One region of the Streptomyces sp. NPDC052040 genome, then DNA from elsewhere that is predicted to be linked to it. Evidence: riboswitches for the same ligand, from Rfam matches in the RefSeq annotation. Region 1 holds a riboswitch; the other holds the start of a gene.
What was found. Region 1 has a riboswitch for cobalamin ahead of nrdI (class Ib ribonucleoside-diphosphate reductase assembly flavoprotein NrdI). Riboswitches for the same ligand answer to the same signal wherever they lie in the genome.
Positions count from the first base shown of each region.

Region 2: another riboswitch for cobalamin. It lies ahead of ACIHAA_RS15765 (prenyltransferase/squalene oxidase repeat-containing protein); the one in region 1 lies ahead of nrdI (class Ib ribonucleoside-diphosphate reductase assembly flavoprotein NrdI).

Region 1 is NZ_JBIUBV010000001.1:1,347,618-1,354,822, reverse strand. It holds gene metE (5-methyltetrahydropteroyltriglutamate--homocysteine S-methyltransferase) at 1-1,092, shown strand, start outside; cobalamin riboswitch at 1,253-1,475, shown strand; gene nrdI (class Ib ribonucleoside-diphosphate reductase assembly flavoprotein NrdI) at 1,647-2,084, shown strand; gene nrdE (class 1b ribonucleoside-diphosphate reductase subunit alpha) at 2,081-4,249, shown strand; gene nrdF (class 1b ribonucleoside-diphosphate reductase subunit beta) at 4,264-5,286, shown strand; gene thiI (tRNA uracil 4-sulfurtransferase ThiI) at 5,297-6,571, shown strand; gene ACIHAA_RS05750 (bifunctional 2-methylcitrate synthase/citrate synthase) at 6,575-7,205, opposite strand, start outside.
Region 2 is NZ_JBIUBV010000006.1:289,600-296,804, forward strand. It holds gene ACIHAA_RS15755 (aldehyde dehydrogenase) at 1-65, opposite strand, end outside; gene ACIHAA_RS15760 (MBL fold metallo-hydrolase) at 243-1,265, shown strand; cobalamin riboswitch at 1,401-1,527, shown strand; gene ACIHAA_RS15765 (prenyltransferase/squalene oxidase repeat-containing protein) at 1,643-2,857, shown strand; gene ACIHAA_RS15770 (SCO2322 family protein) at 2,857-3,549, shown strand; gene ACIHAA_RS15775 (energy-coupling factor transporter transmembrane component T) at 3,546-4,640, shown strand; gene ACIHAA_RS15780 (ABC transporter ATP-binding protein) at 4,637-6,268, shown strand; gene ACIHAA_RS15785 (ECF transporter S component) at 6,358-7,205, shown strand, end outside.

The DNA.
Region 1 (7,205 bases):
CGGACCGCGGCCGTCACCGAGGCCGACGCCCGCCGCTCCCAGCCGTACGCCGAGCGTGCCGCGGCCCAGCGCGCCGGACTCGGTCTGCCGCTGCTGCCGACCACCACCATCGGCTCGTTCCCGCAGACCGACGAGCTGCGCACGGCACGGGCGGACCTGCGCACCGGCCGGATCGACACGGCCGGTTACGAGGAGCGCATCCGGACCGAGATCCGGGAGGTGATCTCCTTCCAGGAGAAGACCGGCCTGGACGTCCTGGTGCACGGCGAGGCCGAGCGCAACGACATGGTCCAGTACTTCGCCGAGCAGCTCACCGGCTACCTGGCCACCCAGCACGGCTGGGTCCAGTCCTACGGCACCCGCTATGTCCGGCCGCCGATCCTGGCGGGCGACATCTCCCGGCCCGAGCCGATGACGGTGCGCTGGACGACGTACGCCCAGTCCCTCACCGACCGGCCGGTCAAGGGCATGCTCACCGGTCCGGTGACCATGCTCGCCTGGTCCTTCGTCCGCGACGACCAGCCGCTCGCGGACACCGCACGGCAGGTCGCGCTCGCCCTGCGCGACGAGGTCGGCGACCTGGAGGCGGCGGGCACCTCGGTGATCCAGGTGGACGAGCCCGCGCTGCGGGAGACCCTGCCGCTGCGCGCCGCCGACCGGCCCGCCTATCTGGACTGGGCCACCGAGGCGTTCCGGCTGAGCACGGCCGGTGTCCGGCCGGACACCCAGATCCACACCCACATGTGCTACGCCGAGTTCGGTGACATCGTCCAGGCCATCGACGACCTCGACGCCGACGTCATCAGCCTGGAGGCGGCCCGTTCGCACATGCAGGTCGCCCGGGAGCTGGCCGCCCACGGCTACCCGCGCGAGGCGGGACCGGGTGTCTACGACATCCACTCGCCGCGTGTGCCGAGCGCCGAGGAGGCCGCGGAGCTGCTGCGCACCGGTCTGAAGGCCATCCCGGCCGAGCGGCTGTGGGTCAACCCCGACTGTGGTCTGAAGACCCGCGGCTGGGCCGAGACCCGCGCCTCGCTGGAGAACCTGGTGGCCGCGGCCCGCACGGTGCGTGAGGAGCTGCCCGCCTCCTGACCGAGGCACATCCGGCACCACCGGCGCACCACGGCCGGGGAGGGTTCACGCCCTCCCCGGCCGTCGCGTTTCCGGTCGAACTTAGGGTCACCTTACTACACCCCTTCGGCGGCTCTCGACACAACATCTGGGGTGGCTCCATCCAGCCTGATCTAGATGTAGTGTTGGACGTGCTGGTGGTTCGCCAGGCACTGCGGTGCCGGGCGAGGCAAGAGGGAACCCGGTGGGAATCCGGGGCTGCCCCGCAGCGGTGAGCGGGAACGACCGCCGTCAGACGCACTGGGCCCGGTGAAGGGGCCTGGGAAGCGACGGCCAGTAGGGGTCTCGTACGACACGAGACGCGCCCGCGAGTCCGAAGACCTGCCACCGGCGCGTACGCCGAAGAGCGGTGTACGCGCTCCGAGGCCCCGAGGGAGGGCCGCGTGGCAGACGCACGGACCCGGGCCAGGCGTGACCGACTTCCGCCGCCCGGTGCACCGCCGTACGCGCCGCGACGCTCCTCCCCTCCCGGTCCCCGGATGCGACACGGGAACGAGCGAGAGGAGGCGGCACCGTTGAGCAGCCTCGTGTATTTCTCCAGCGTCTCGGAGAACACCAAGCGCTTCGTGGAGAAGCTGGGCCTGCCCGCCACGCGGATCCCCCTGCACGCCCACCGCGAGGGCATGCCCCGGGTCACCGAGCCCTATGTGCTGATCGTGCCGACCTACGGCGGCGGCGAACGCGCGGGCGCGGTCCCCAAACAGGTGATCCGGTTCCTCAACGACCCGGCCAACCGGACCCTGCTGCGCGGAGTGATCGCCTCCGGCAACACCAACTTCGGCGCGGACTACTGCCTGGCCGGGCGCGTCATCTCGGCCAAGTGCCAGGTCCCCGAGCTGTACCGATTCGAACTGCTGGGCACGGACCGCGATGTCCGTGCCGTGAGGGAAGGACTGCGGAAGTTTTGGACACGACACTCGTCAACCAGCCGGCCGGCGAGGCCGGCGGCATGACCGCCCTCCCCACGGCCGTCACGGTGCCCCCGCCCCCGCGTGAGTCGGTCGGGACGCGCAAGGACTACCACGCCCTCAACGCCCTGCTGAACATGTACGACTGCGACGGGCGCATCCAGTTCGACCAGGACCGGGAGGCCGTCCGCCAGTACTTCCTCCAGCACGTCAACCCGAACACGATGGTCTTCCCGACGCTGAAGGAGAAGATCGACTACCTCATTGAGCACGACTACTACGAGGAAGCCCCCCTCCGGCGCTACAGCTGGGAGTTCATCGAGGGCCTCTTCCGGCAGGCGTACGCGCACGAGCACCGCTTCCGCACCTTCCTGGGCGCGTTCAAGTACTACACCTCGTACACCCTGAAGACCTTCGACGGCTCCCGCTATCTGGAGCGCTACGAGGACCGGGTGGCCGCCACCGCGCTCTACCTGGGCGCGGGCGACGAGAGCCTCGCCTCCCATCTGGTGGACGAGATGATGACGGGTCGCTTCCAGCCCGCCACCCCGACCTTCCTCAACGCCGGGAAGGCCCAGCGCGGCGAGCTGGTCTCCTGCTTCCTGCTGCGGGTGGAGGACAACCTGGAGTCCATCGGACGCGGCATCAACTCCGCGCTCCAGCTGTCCAAGCGCGGCGGTGGCGTCGCCCTGCTGCTGACCAACCTGCGCGAACAGGGCGCGCCGATCAAGAAGATCGAGAACCAGTCGTCCGGTGTCGTCCCCGTGATGAAGCTGCTGGAGGACTCCTTCTCCTACGCCAACCAGCTCGGCGCGCGCCAGGGCGCGGGCGCGGTGTATCTGCACGCGCACCACCCCGACATCATGCGGTTCCTGGACACCAAGCGGGAGAACGCGGACGAGAAGATCCGCATCAAGACCCTCTCGCTCGGCGTGGTCGTCCCCGACATCACCTTCGAACTCGCCAAGCGCAACGAGGAGATGCACCTGTTCTCGCCGTACGACGTGGAGCGCGAGTACGGCAGGCCGCTGTCCGACCTCTCCGTCAGCGAGCACTACGACGACCTGGTCGCCAACCCGCGCATCCGCAAGACCACCCTGAGCGCCCGGGAGTTCTTCAAGACGGTCGCCGAGCTCCAGTTCGAGTCCGGGTACCCGTACCTGCTGTTCGAGGACACGGTGAACCGGGCCAACCCGATCGAGGGCTGGATCAACATGTCCAACCTCTGCTCGGAGATCCTCCAGGTCAACACGCCGAGCACCTACGACGCCTCGATCGGCTACGAGACGGTCGGCCGGGACATCTCCTGCAACCTCGGCTCGCTCAACATCGCCGCCGCCATGGCCGCACCGGACTTCGGCACCACCGTCGAGACGGCCGTGCGCGGGCTGACCTCGGTCTCGGACCAGTCGCACATCGACGCCGTACCGTCCGTGGCCCGCGGCAACGACCTCTCCCACGCCATCGGCCTCGGCCAGATGAACCTGCACGGCTACCTCGCCTCGCAGCGCATCCACTACGGCAGCGAGGAGGGCGTGGACTTCACGGACATGTACTTCTACGCCGTCGCCTTCCACGCGCTGCGCGCCTCCCACCGGATCGCGATCGAGCGCGGCACGGCCTTCGACGGCTTCGAGTCCTCCGCGTACGCCGACGGCAGCTACTTCGACAAGTACACCGAGCGGGCGTGGCAGCCGGCCACCGAGCGCGTCCGGGAGCTGTTCGCCGAGGCCGGGGTGCACCTGCCCACACAGGACGACTGGCGGGCGCTGAAGCGTTCCGTCATGGAGCACGGCATCTACAACCAGTACCTCCAGGCGGTGCCGCCCACCGGCTCCATCAGCTACATCAACGACTCCACCGCCTCCATCCACCCGATCGCCGCCAAGGTGGAGATCCGCAAGGAGGGCAAGCTCGGCCGTGTCTACTACCCGGCGCCGCACATGGACAACGACAACCTGGAGTACTTCCAGGACGCGTACGAGATCGGCTATGAGAAGATCATCGACACCTACGCGGCGGCCACCCAGCATGTCGACCAGGGGCTGAGCTGCACCCTCTTCTTCCGCGACAGCGCGACCACCCGTGATCTGAACAAGGCGCAGATCCATGCCTGGCGCAAGGGCATCAAGACCCTCTACTACATCCGGCTGCGCCAGGAGGCGCTGGCCGGGACCGAGATCGAGAACTGCCTCTCCTGCACGCTCTGAGGAACACACCGACGATGACCACCACCCCACCGCCGCTGACCGACATCTCGGTCACGCCCCCCTCCTACCGCCACGACCCCGCCGCCCGGCTGCGCCCGGTCAACTGGAACCGGGTCACCGACGAGAAGGACCTGGAGGTGTGGAACCGGCTCACCGCCAACTTCTGGCTGCCCGAGAAGGTGCCGCTCTCCAACGATGTGAACGCCTGGCGGCAGCGGCTCACCGCCGACGAACGCACCCTGACCATGCGGGTGTTCACCGGTCTGACCATGCTGGACACCGTGCAGGCGACGGTCGGCGAGATCGTGCAGATCCAGGACGCGCGCACCGAGCACGAGGAGGCGGTGTACACCAACATCGCCTTTATGCAGGCCGTGCACGCCCGCAGCTACTCCTCGGTGTTCTCCACGCTCGCCAGTACCCCGGAGATCGACGACGCCTACCGCTGGGCGGTGGGCAACGACGTCCTCCAGCAGCGGTGCAAGACGGTCCTGAAGCACTACTACGGCGACGATCCGCTGAAGCGGAAGGTCGCCTCCACCCTGCTGTCGTCGCTGCTGCTGTACGCGGGCTTCTACCTCCCGCTGCACTTCTCCACCCATGCCCTGCTGACCAACACGGCCGACATGATCCGGCTGATCCTGCGGGACAAGGCGGTCCACGGCTACTACTCCGGCTACAAGTACCAGCGCGGTCTGGAGCAGCGGCCGACGGCCGAGCAGGAGCGGATGCGCGCGTTCACGTACGACCTCCTGGAGGAGCTGTACGAGCTGGAGCTCACCTACTCGGGCGAGCTGTACGAGCCGCTGGGGCTCATGGACGACGTGGCCGTCTTCGTCCGCTACAACGCCAACAAGGCGCTGATGAACCTCGGTTACCCGGCGCGCTTCGGCGCGAAGGAGAGCGAGGTCAACCCGGAGATCCTGGCCGCGCTGTCACCGGGCGCGGACGAGAACCACGACTTCTTCTCCGGCTCCGGCTCCTCCTACGTCATGGGCAAGGCGGAGGACACCGCCGATGACGACTGGGACTTCTGAGAGGCTCATGATGTCCGGCAAACCCACGGTGCCCGCTCCCCGGGCCGCTTCCGCCCCCTACGGTCCCTGTGTGCTGCTCAAGCACGGCGAGGTCTTCCTCAAGGGCCACAACCGTCACCGCTTCGTCGAGCGGCTGCACGACAACCTGCGGGTCGCCCTGCGCGGTGTCGGCGGCTCCACCTGGATCAAGTCCGCCCAGAACGTCACCGTGCTGGGCGGCCAGGTCCCGCAGGAGGCGCTCGTGGAACGGGCGCGCCGGGTGATCGGCTTCAACTCCGTCGAACCGGCGATACGTGTGCCCAGCACGCTGGAGGAGATCAACCGGGCGGCCGTCGAGGCGCTGCGCGCGGTGAGCGCCGACCGGCCCGGGCGCGGCTTCGCGGTGCGGGTGAAGAGACGCGACAAGCAGTTCCCGCTGACCTCCTCCCGGATGGCCGCCCAGGTGGGCGCCCGGGTCCTGGAGGAGGTCACGGGCCTGCATGTCGATCTCACCCGGCCCGATGTACTGCTGACCATAGAGATCGACCGCAAGGAGACCTATCTCTCCTGGACCCGGCACCCCGGCGTCACCGGGCTGCCCGTCGGCTCCAGCGGCCGGGCCCTGGTACTGCTGTCCGGCGGCTATGACTCGCCGGTGGCCGCCCACCGGGCCATGCGGCGCGGTCTGGCCTGCGAGTTCGTGCACTTCAGCGGTGCTCCGTACACCAACCCCTCGTCGGTGTACAAGGCGTATGCCCTGGCCCGGGAGCTGAACCGGTACCAGCCGCCCGGGCGGCTGCATGTCATCGCGCTGGGCAAGGCCCAGAAGCAGCTGGCCGTGGTCGGCGCCGGGCGGCTCCAAGTGGTCGCCCAGCGGCGGCTGATGGTGCGGACCGCCTCGGCGCTGGCGGCCAGGACCGGGGCGCAGGCCCTGGTCACGGGCGACAGCCTGGGGCAGGTGGCGAGCCAGACGCTGGCCAATCTGGTCGCCGTCGACGAGGCCTCGGACCTGCCGATCCTGCGTCCGCTGATCGGCTGGGAGAAGCAGGAGATCATCGACGAGGCCCGGTCGCTCGGTACGGCGGACATCTCGATACTGCCGGACGAGGACTGCTGCCAGCTCCTCGCACCGCCCCGGGCCAGCACCAGGGCCGGGCTGCCGCATCTGCGGGCGGTGGAGAAGCGGCTCGACCTGGACGAGGTGACGGAGGCCCTCCTCGACCACATCCAGGTGATGCTGCCGGGCGAGGAGGACGGGACGGTGCCCGCGGCTCCCGCGTCCTGCACCGCCCCGGCACCGGTCTGAGGGCTAGCGCCCCGTCGGCACTGCCCGCTGGTCCGGTCCCGCGTAGGAGGCGAGGGGCCGGATCAGCGCGTTGTGGTCGAGCTGTTCGGTGATGTGGGCGGTCCAGCCGGTGACCCGGCTCATCACGAACAGGGGTGTGAAGACGGGGGTGTCGAATCCCATCAGGTGGTAGGCGAGCCCGGCCGGGTAGTCCAGGTTGGGGTGGATGCCCTTGCGCTGGAGCATGGCGTGCCGCAGGGCCGCGTGCAGCGTGGCCAGGCGGGTCACCTCGGGGTCGGCGGCGCGGGCCACCAGCCGGTCCAGGGCCTCCTGCATGACCGGCACGCGGGAGTCGCCGTGCTTGTAGACGCGGTGGCCGAAGCCCATGATCTTCCGCTTGGTGGCCAGCGCCTCGTCGAGCCACTCCTCGGCCCGGGCGGGGTCGCCGATCTCGTCCAGCATGTGCATCACGGCCTCGTTGGCGCCGCCGTGCAGGGGGCCCTTGAGGGCGCCGATCGCCGCGGTGACCGCGCTGTAGAGGTCGGAGAGGGTGGAGGTGACCACGCGTGCGGTGAACGTGGAGGCGTTGAAGCTGTGTTCGGCGTACAGCACGAGGGAGATCTCGAAGCAGCGCACGACGTCGGGGTCGGGCACC
Region 2 (7,205 bases), on a different contig from region 1:
TTGCCCAGGGGATCGGTCAACTCCCCGCCGATGAACAGCTGTCCGTGCTCCACGAGATCGGTCATGGCCGACTGCCTCCCCGGACTGTTGCCGATGCCCCATCACCCTGCATGGTCTCGACGTTCCCGACCCTCGCACCTGATGGAGCATCAGATATGGTCGACACCGGCAGTGTTACCAGTTCCCGCCGACGGAGTCCACGGGCGGGGGACGGGTACCGGCGGACGGCGACGGGGGGCACCATGGCGCGGACGGCCGATCACGGCGGGGGCGTACGGTCCCTCCGGGTTCCCATCCCGGACAACCCCCTCGGCCACACCCTGGTCCACGTCGTGGACACCGGCCGCGGCCCGGTGCTGATCGACACGGGCTGGGACGACCCACTCTCCTGGGACGCCCTGACCGAGGGACTGGCCGCCTGCGGCACCACGGTCGCGGAGGTCCACGGGGTGGTGATCACCCATCACCATCCCGACCACCACGGCCTCTCGGGCCGGGTCCGGGAGGCCTCCGGCGCCTGGATCGCGATGCACCCGGCGGACACCGCGGTGGTCCGGAGCGCCCAACGCACGCAACCGGCGCACTGGTTCGGCTTTCTGCGCGCCCGGCTCGCGGCCGCGGGCGCCCCCGAGGAGCATCTCGCACCGCTGCGGGCACCGCGCCCGCTGCCCGGCTTCTCCCCCGCCCTGCCCGACCGCGCGATCGTCCCCGGTGAGCTGCTCGACCTCCCGGGGCGGCGGCTGCGCGCGATCTGGACCCCCGGGCACACGCCCGGTCATGTCTGCCTCCACCTGGAGGAGGAGCACCCGGCCGGGCTCCCGGGCCGGGGCCGCCTGTTCTCCGGGGATCATCTGCTGCCCGGAATCACCCCGCACATCGGCCTGTACGAGGACCCGGACGACACCACCGCGGCCGCCGACCCGCTCGGCGACTACCTGGACTCACTGGAACGCGTCGGCCGCCTCGAGCCCGCCGAGGTGCTCCCGGCCCACCAGCACCCCTTCACCGACGCGCCCGCCCGGGTCCGGGAGCTGCTGGCCCACCACGAGGAGCGGCTGACCGCCCTGCGCGCCCTCCTCAACACCCCGCTGACCCCCTGGGGACTCGCCGAGCGCATGACATGGAACCGCCCCTGGTCGCGGCTCCCCCACGGCTCCCGCACCATCGCGGTCTTCGAGGCGGAGGCCCATCTCCGCCGACTGGTGAAGCTGGGCCGGGCGGAGCCGGTACCGGGGACCGGGCCGGTGGCGTATACGGCCGCGTAGGCCCCGGGCCCGGCGACGCACGCGACCGGCGGCAGGAACCCCCGCGTCCCGCGGCCCACCCCGGACCCCTCGCACCCGCCCCGGAACCCCCGCGTCCTGTTCCCTCCACGGGCCACCGGGGACCCTTCCCACCGGCGGGTACAGTAGCCGGGTCGTCCTCACATCCGTACGAGGGAAAGCCGGTGCGAATCCGGCGCTGACCCGCAACCGTGAGCCTCCCCGGGGGGCGAGCCGGGATGCCGCGTACGGGCCGTGACCGGCTCACGCACCGGCAGCCCGCCGGTGCCCGCACCGTCGAGGTCCACGGAGCCGAGCCGCCCGGGGGAAGTGCCCCGTGCTGCCTGCTCCCGGACGCCAAGGGAGAGGCACCCCCGATCATGATCGTTCGCCGTAGCGCCGCGGTGGTCGCCGCCATAGCCGCCGTAGCCGGGGCACCCGCCACCTCGGCCTTCGCCGCCTCCCCCTCCCCGTCCGCCCCGGCGTCCCACCCGTCCGGGCTCTACGGCACCACCGACCCCACCTACGACGGCGTCTGGCGCCAGTCGCTCGCCCTGCTGGCCCAGCACACGTCCGGGGTGAAGCCCGCCGAAGCCGCGGTGGACTGGCTGACCGGCCAGCAGTGCGCGAACGGCGCGTTCGCCCCCTACCGCGCGCAGCCCACCGCCGCCTGCGACGCCAAGACGCCCGTCGACACCAACAGCACCGCGGCGGCCGTCCAGGCCCTCGCCGCGCTCGGCGGCCACGACGGCGCGACCACAAAGGCGGTGTCCTGGCTGAAGTCCGTGCAGAACAAGGACGGCGGCTGGGGCTACACCGCGGGAGGCGCGAGCGACGCCAACTCCACGTCCGTGGTGATCGGCGCCCTCACGGCGACGGGCGGCCGGCCGCAGGACGTCCGCAAGGGCGGCGGCTCCCCCTACGACGCGCTGCTGAAGCTGGCCCTCCCCTGCGACGGCGACGGGGCGGGCGCCTTCGCCTTCCAGCCCGACAAGAAGGGCGCCCTCACCGCCAACGCGGACGCGACGGCCGCGGCCGTGGCCGGCGCGCTCGGCAAGGGGCTGGCCGGGGAGGCCGCGAAGCCCGCCGGTGCCGCCCCGGCGTGCGCCAAGGCCACCGACCCGCAGGGCGCCGCGCGCAACGGCGCCGCGTACCTCCTCAAGGCCCTGGCCAAGGACCAGCATCTGCTGTCGGCCCTGCCCGGCGCCAAGGACCAGCCCGACTACGGCAACACCGCGGACGCGGTCGTCGCCCTCGCCACGGCCGGCCAGGCCGGGCGCGCGGCGGGCGCCCTGAGCTGGCTGGAGTCCCACGCCGGGCCGTGGGCGCGGCAGAGCGGCCCCGCCGCGTACGCCGAGCTGATCCTCGCCGCGCACGCGGCGGGCGGCGACCCGCGTCACTTCGGCGGCACCGACCTGGTCGCCGCGCTCAACGCGACGGGCCCGGCGCCGCAGGCCGCCGCGCAGGCGGAGAAGTCGAAGAAGAGCGACTCGGACTCCGGTTTCGGTGTCTGGTGGACCGTCGGCGTCTTCCTCGTCGCGGGCATCGGCATCGGCTTCCTGCTCAGCGGCCGCCGCAACCGGCAGCAGCCGTGATCCGCGCCCGCACGGGCGCCCCGTCCTTCACCGCCCGGCCCCTCGCCCTCCCCTTCCTCCTGCTCCTGACGGTGTGCGTACTGCTGGGGAGCGCGGGCGGTGCCCAGGCCGTCGGCTACCGCTACTGGTCCTTCTGGGAGCGCAGCGGCACCCCCTGGACGTACGCCACCGAGGGCCCCTCGACCAGCCGCCCCGCCGACGGTGACGTCCAGGGCTTCCGGTTCGCGGTGAGCGCGGACTCCGCGGATGCCGCAAGGCCCCGCGGCCGCGCGGACTTCGCGGCGATCTGCGCCGGGACGCCCGCGCGCGGCGGCCAGAAGCGCGTGGCCCTGGTCCTCGACTTCGGCACCCCGGCGGACGCCCCCTCCGGTGAGCGTCCGCCCGCCCCGCGCTCGGTCTGCGCCCGGGTGCCCGGGGACGCGACGACCGCGGACGCGCTGGCCGCGGTCGCGGGCCCGCTGCGCTACGACACCAACGCCCTGCTCTGTGCGATAGCGGGCTACCCCGCCAAGGGCTGCGGCGAGCAGGTGGCCTCGGGCCAGGACCACGGCCGGACCGGGGGCAAGGACGACGGCGACCGGGCGGACGGCCCGGCGCACCACGGCCCCTCCGTCGGCGTCTGCACAGGCGTCGCCGTGGTGGCCGTGCTGGGCATCGCGGCGGCGGCCCGGGCGCGCCGCCGCCGGGGCTGACGGTGGCGTCCCGGCCCGGCCGCGGCCGGGGAGCCGTGCACCCGGGCGCCTGGTGGCTGTGGGCCCTGGGCCTGGCCACCGCCGCCACCCGCACCACCAACCCGCTGCTGCTGGCCCTGCTGATCGCGGTGTCGGCGTATGTCGTGGCGGCCCGCCGCACCAGCGCCCCCTGGTCGCGTTCCTACGCCGCCTTCGCCCGGCTCGGCCTCGCCGTGCTCGTCGTCCGGCTGCTGTTCACCGTCGTCCTCGGCTCCCCGATCCCCGGCGCCCACACCCTGTTCACCCTGCCCGAAGTCCCGCTCCCGCACTGGGCGCAGGGCATCCGCCTGGGCGGCCGGGTCACCGCGGAGAGCCTGGTCTTCGCCCTGTACGACGGTCTGCGGCTGGCCACCCTGCTGCTCTGCGTGGGTGCCGCGAACGCCCTCGCCAACCCGGCCCGGCTGCTCAAGGCGCTTCCCGGCGCGCTCTACGAGGCGGGCGTGGCGGTCGTCGTCGCACTCACCTTCGCCCCGCATCTCGTGGCGGACGTACGGCGGCTGCGCGCGGCCCGGCGGCTGCGCGGGCGGCCCGACCGGGGGCTGCGGGGGCTGCTCCAGGTCGGACTGCCGGTGCTGGAGGGCGCGTTGGAGCGTTCGGTGGCGCTCGCCGCCGCGATGGACGCGCGCGGTTTCGGCCGTACCGCCGCGGTACCGCCCGCCGTCCGCCGCACCACCACCGCGCTCACCCTGGGCGGGCTGCTGGGCGTCTGCGCGGGCACCTACGGTCTGCTGACCGCGGAGGGCACCGCCTACGGTCTGCCCGTGCTGCTCGCCGGTCTGGCCGCCGCCCTCGCCGGTCTGCGGCTCGGCGGCCGCCGCTCCCCGCGCACCCGCTACCGCCCCGACGTCTGGGACGCCCGGGCCTGGCTGGTCGCGGGCTCCGGCATCGCCGCGGCCGTCCTGCCCTCCGTCTGGGCCGCCTACGACCCCGCCGCCCTGCACCCCGGTGTCGTCCCCCTGACCGCACCGGCACTGCCGCTGCTGCCCGCGGCGGCGATGCTGCTCGGTCTGCTGCCCGCCGTCGTCACCCCCGCCCCCGAGGAGGCGCCGTGATCCGCTTCGAGCATGTCTCCGTGACCTACGACGGGGCCGCCGAGCCCGCGGTGCGGGACATCGGCTTCGAGGTCCCCGAGGGCGAACTCGCCCTGCTGGTCGGCCCGTCCGGGGTCGGCAAGTCGACCGTGCTCGGCGCGGTGAACGGACTGGTCCCGCACTTCACCGGCGGCACCCTGCGCGGCCGGGTCACGGTGGCCGGACGCGACACCCGGGCGCACCGGCCGCGCGAACTCGCCGATGTGGTGGGCTCGGTGGGGCAGGATCCGCTGTCCCATTTCGTCACGGACACCGTCGAGGACGAACTCGCCTACGGAATGGAGTCGTTGGGGCTCGCCCCGGAGGTGATGCGGCGGCGGGTGGAGGAGACCCTCGATCTGCTCGGACTGACCGGTCTGCGCAACCGGCCGATCGCCACCCTCTCCGGCGGCCAGCGGCAGCGGGTGGCGATCGGCTCGGTGCTCACCCCGCATCCGCGGGTCCTGGTGCTCGACGAGCCGACGTCCGCGCTGGACCCGGCGGCGGCCGAGGAGGTCCTCGCCGTGCTGCAACGGCTGGTCCACGACCTGGGCACCACGGTCCTGCTGGCCGAACACCGCCTGGAGCGGGTGGTGCACTACGCCGACCGGGTCGTCCTGCTGCCCGCCCCCGGCGCCCGCCCGGTGCTCGGCACCCCGGCGGAGGTGATGGCGGTCTCCCCGGTGTACCCGCCGGTGGTGGCCCTCGGCCGCCTGGCCGGCTGGTCCCCGCTCCCCCTGACCATCCGCGACGCCCGCCGCCGCGCGGGGGCCCTGCGCGACCAACTGGCCCCGCGGACCCCCGCGACGAAGCCCCCCGCCCCCACGACCACGGCCGAGGCCCCCGGCCCCGAGGCTCCCACCGCCGTAGTGGAGGGACTGGCGGTCCGCCGCGGCCGGGTCGAGGCCCTGCGCCAGGTCGACCTCACCGTCGGCCCGGGTGAGGCCGTCGCCCTGATGGGACGCAACGGCGCCGGGAAGTCCACCCTGCTCGCCGCGCTGGTCGGGCTCCTCGCACCGGACCGCGGCCGGGTACGGGTCGGCGGCGCCGTACCGCACCGCACCAGGCCGCCCGAACTGGTGCGCCGCGTGGGCCTCGTACCGCAGGAGCCCCGGGACCTGCTCTACGCGGACACGGTGGCCGCCGAGTGCGCGGCGGCCGACCGGGACGCGGGCGCCGCCCCGGGCAGCTGCCGGGCCCTGGTGTCCGACCTGCTGCCGGGCGTCGCCGACGGCACCCACCCCAGGGACCTGTCGGAGGGCCAGCGGCTGGCCCTCGCGCTCGCCGTCGTCCTGACGGCCCGCCCCCCGCTGCTGCTCCTGGACGAGCCCACGCGCGGTCTGGACTACGCGGCGAAGGCCCGTCTGGTGACCGTGCTCCGCGGTCTCGTCGCCGAGGGCCACTCCCTGGTCCTGGCCACCCACGATGTGGAACTCGCCGCCGAACTCGCCCACCGCGTGGTGATCCTCGCGGACGGCGAGGTGGTCGCCGACGGCCCCGCCGCCGAGGTGGTCGTCGCCTCCCCCTCCTTCGCCCCCCAGGTCGCGAAGGTCCTCGCCCCGCAGCCATGGCTCACCGTGGCCCAGGTGAGGGAGGCCCTGTCCGCATGACCCACCCCGAACCGGACCCGCCCACGACCACCCCGACGCCACCACCGGCCGTCCCGGCCCCCGCCGCCGCACCGACCGGCGTGGGGGTGATGCCGGTGGCGCAGGCACGCCCCGTCCGCCTCGGCCCCCGTTCCGTCGTCGCGCTGCTGCTGGTGAGCGCGGTCGGGGTCGCCGGTTTCACCTGGCCCCTGTTCGCCGATCCCGCCTCCGGGCTCGGCGCGCACGCCCAGGACGCCCCCTGGCTCTTCGCCGGTCTGCTGGTGCTGCTCGTCGCCGTCGTGGCGGCCGCGATCTCCGAGTCGGGGCTCGGCCCGAAGGCCGTGGCCATGCTGGGCGTGCTCGCCGCGACCGGCGCCGCGCTGCGGCCGATCGGCGCCGGTACCGCGGGCCTGGAGCCGATGTTCTTCCTCATGGTCCTGAGCGGCCGGGTCCTCGGCCCCGGCTTCGGCTTTGTGCTCGGCAATGTGACGATGTTCGCCTCCGCGCTGCTGACCGGCGGTGTCGGCCCCTGGCTGCCGTTCCAGATGCTGGCCATGGGGTGGTTCACCCTGGGCGCGGGACTGCTGCCGGGCCCCGACCGGTGGCGGGGCCGGGGCGAGGTGGCGCTGCTCGCCGCATACGGTTTCCTCGCGTCGTTCGCCTACGGCACGGTGATGAACCTGGCGGGCTGGCCCTTCATGGGCGCACTGGCCTCGAACATCGCCTACGACCCGCATGCCGGACTCGCCGCCAACCTGGCCCGCTTCCTCGCCTACTGCCTGGCCACCTCCCTGGGCTGGGACCTGGGCCGCGCCGTACTGACGGTCGTCCTGACCTGCTTCCTCGGCCGGACCGTCCTCAAGGCCCTACGCCGGGCAACCCGCCGAGCAGCCTTCGACAGCCCAGTGGCCTTCGACAGCCCGGCCTCCTCCGAAGACCCGGGGTCAGCTTCGGAACG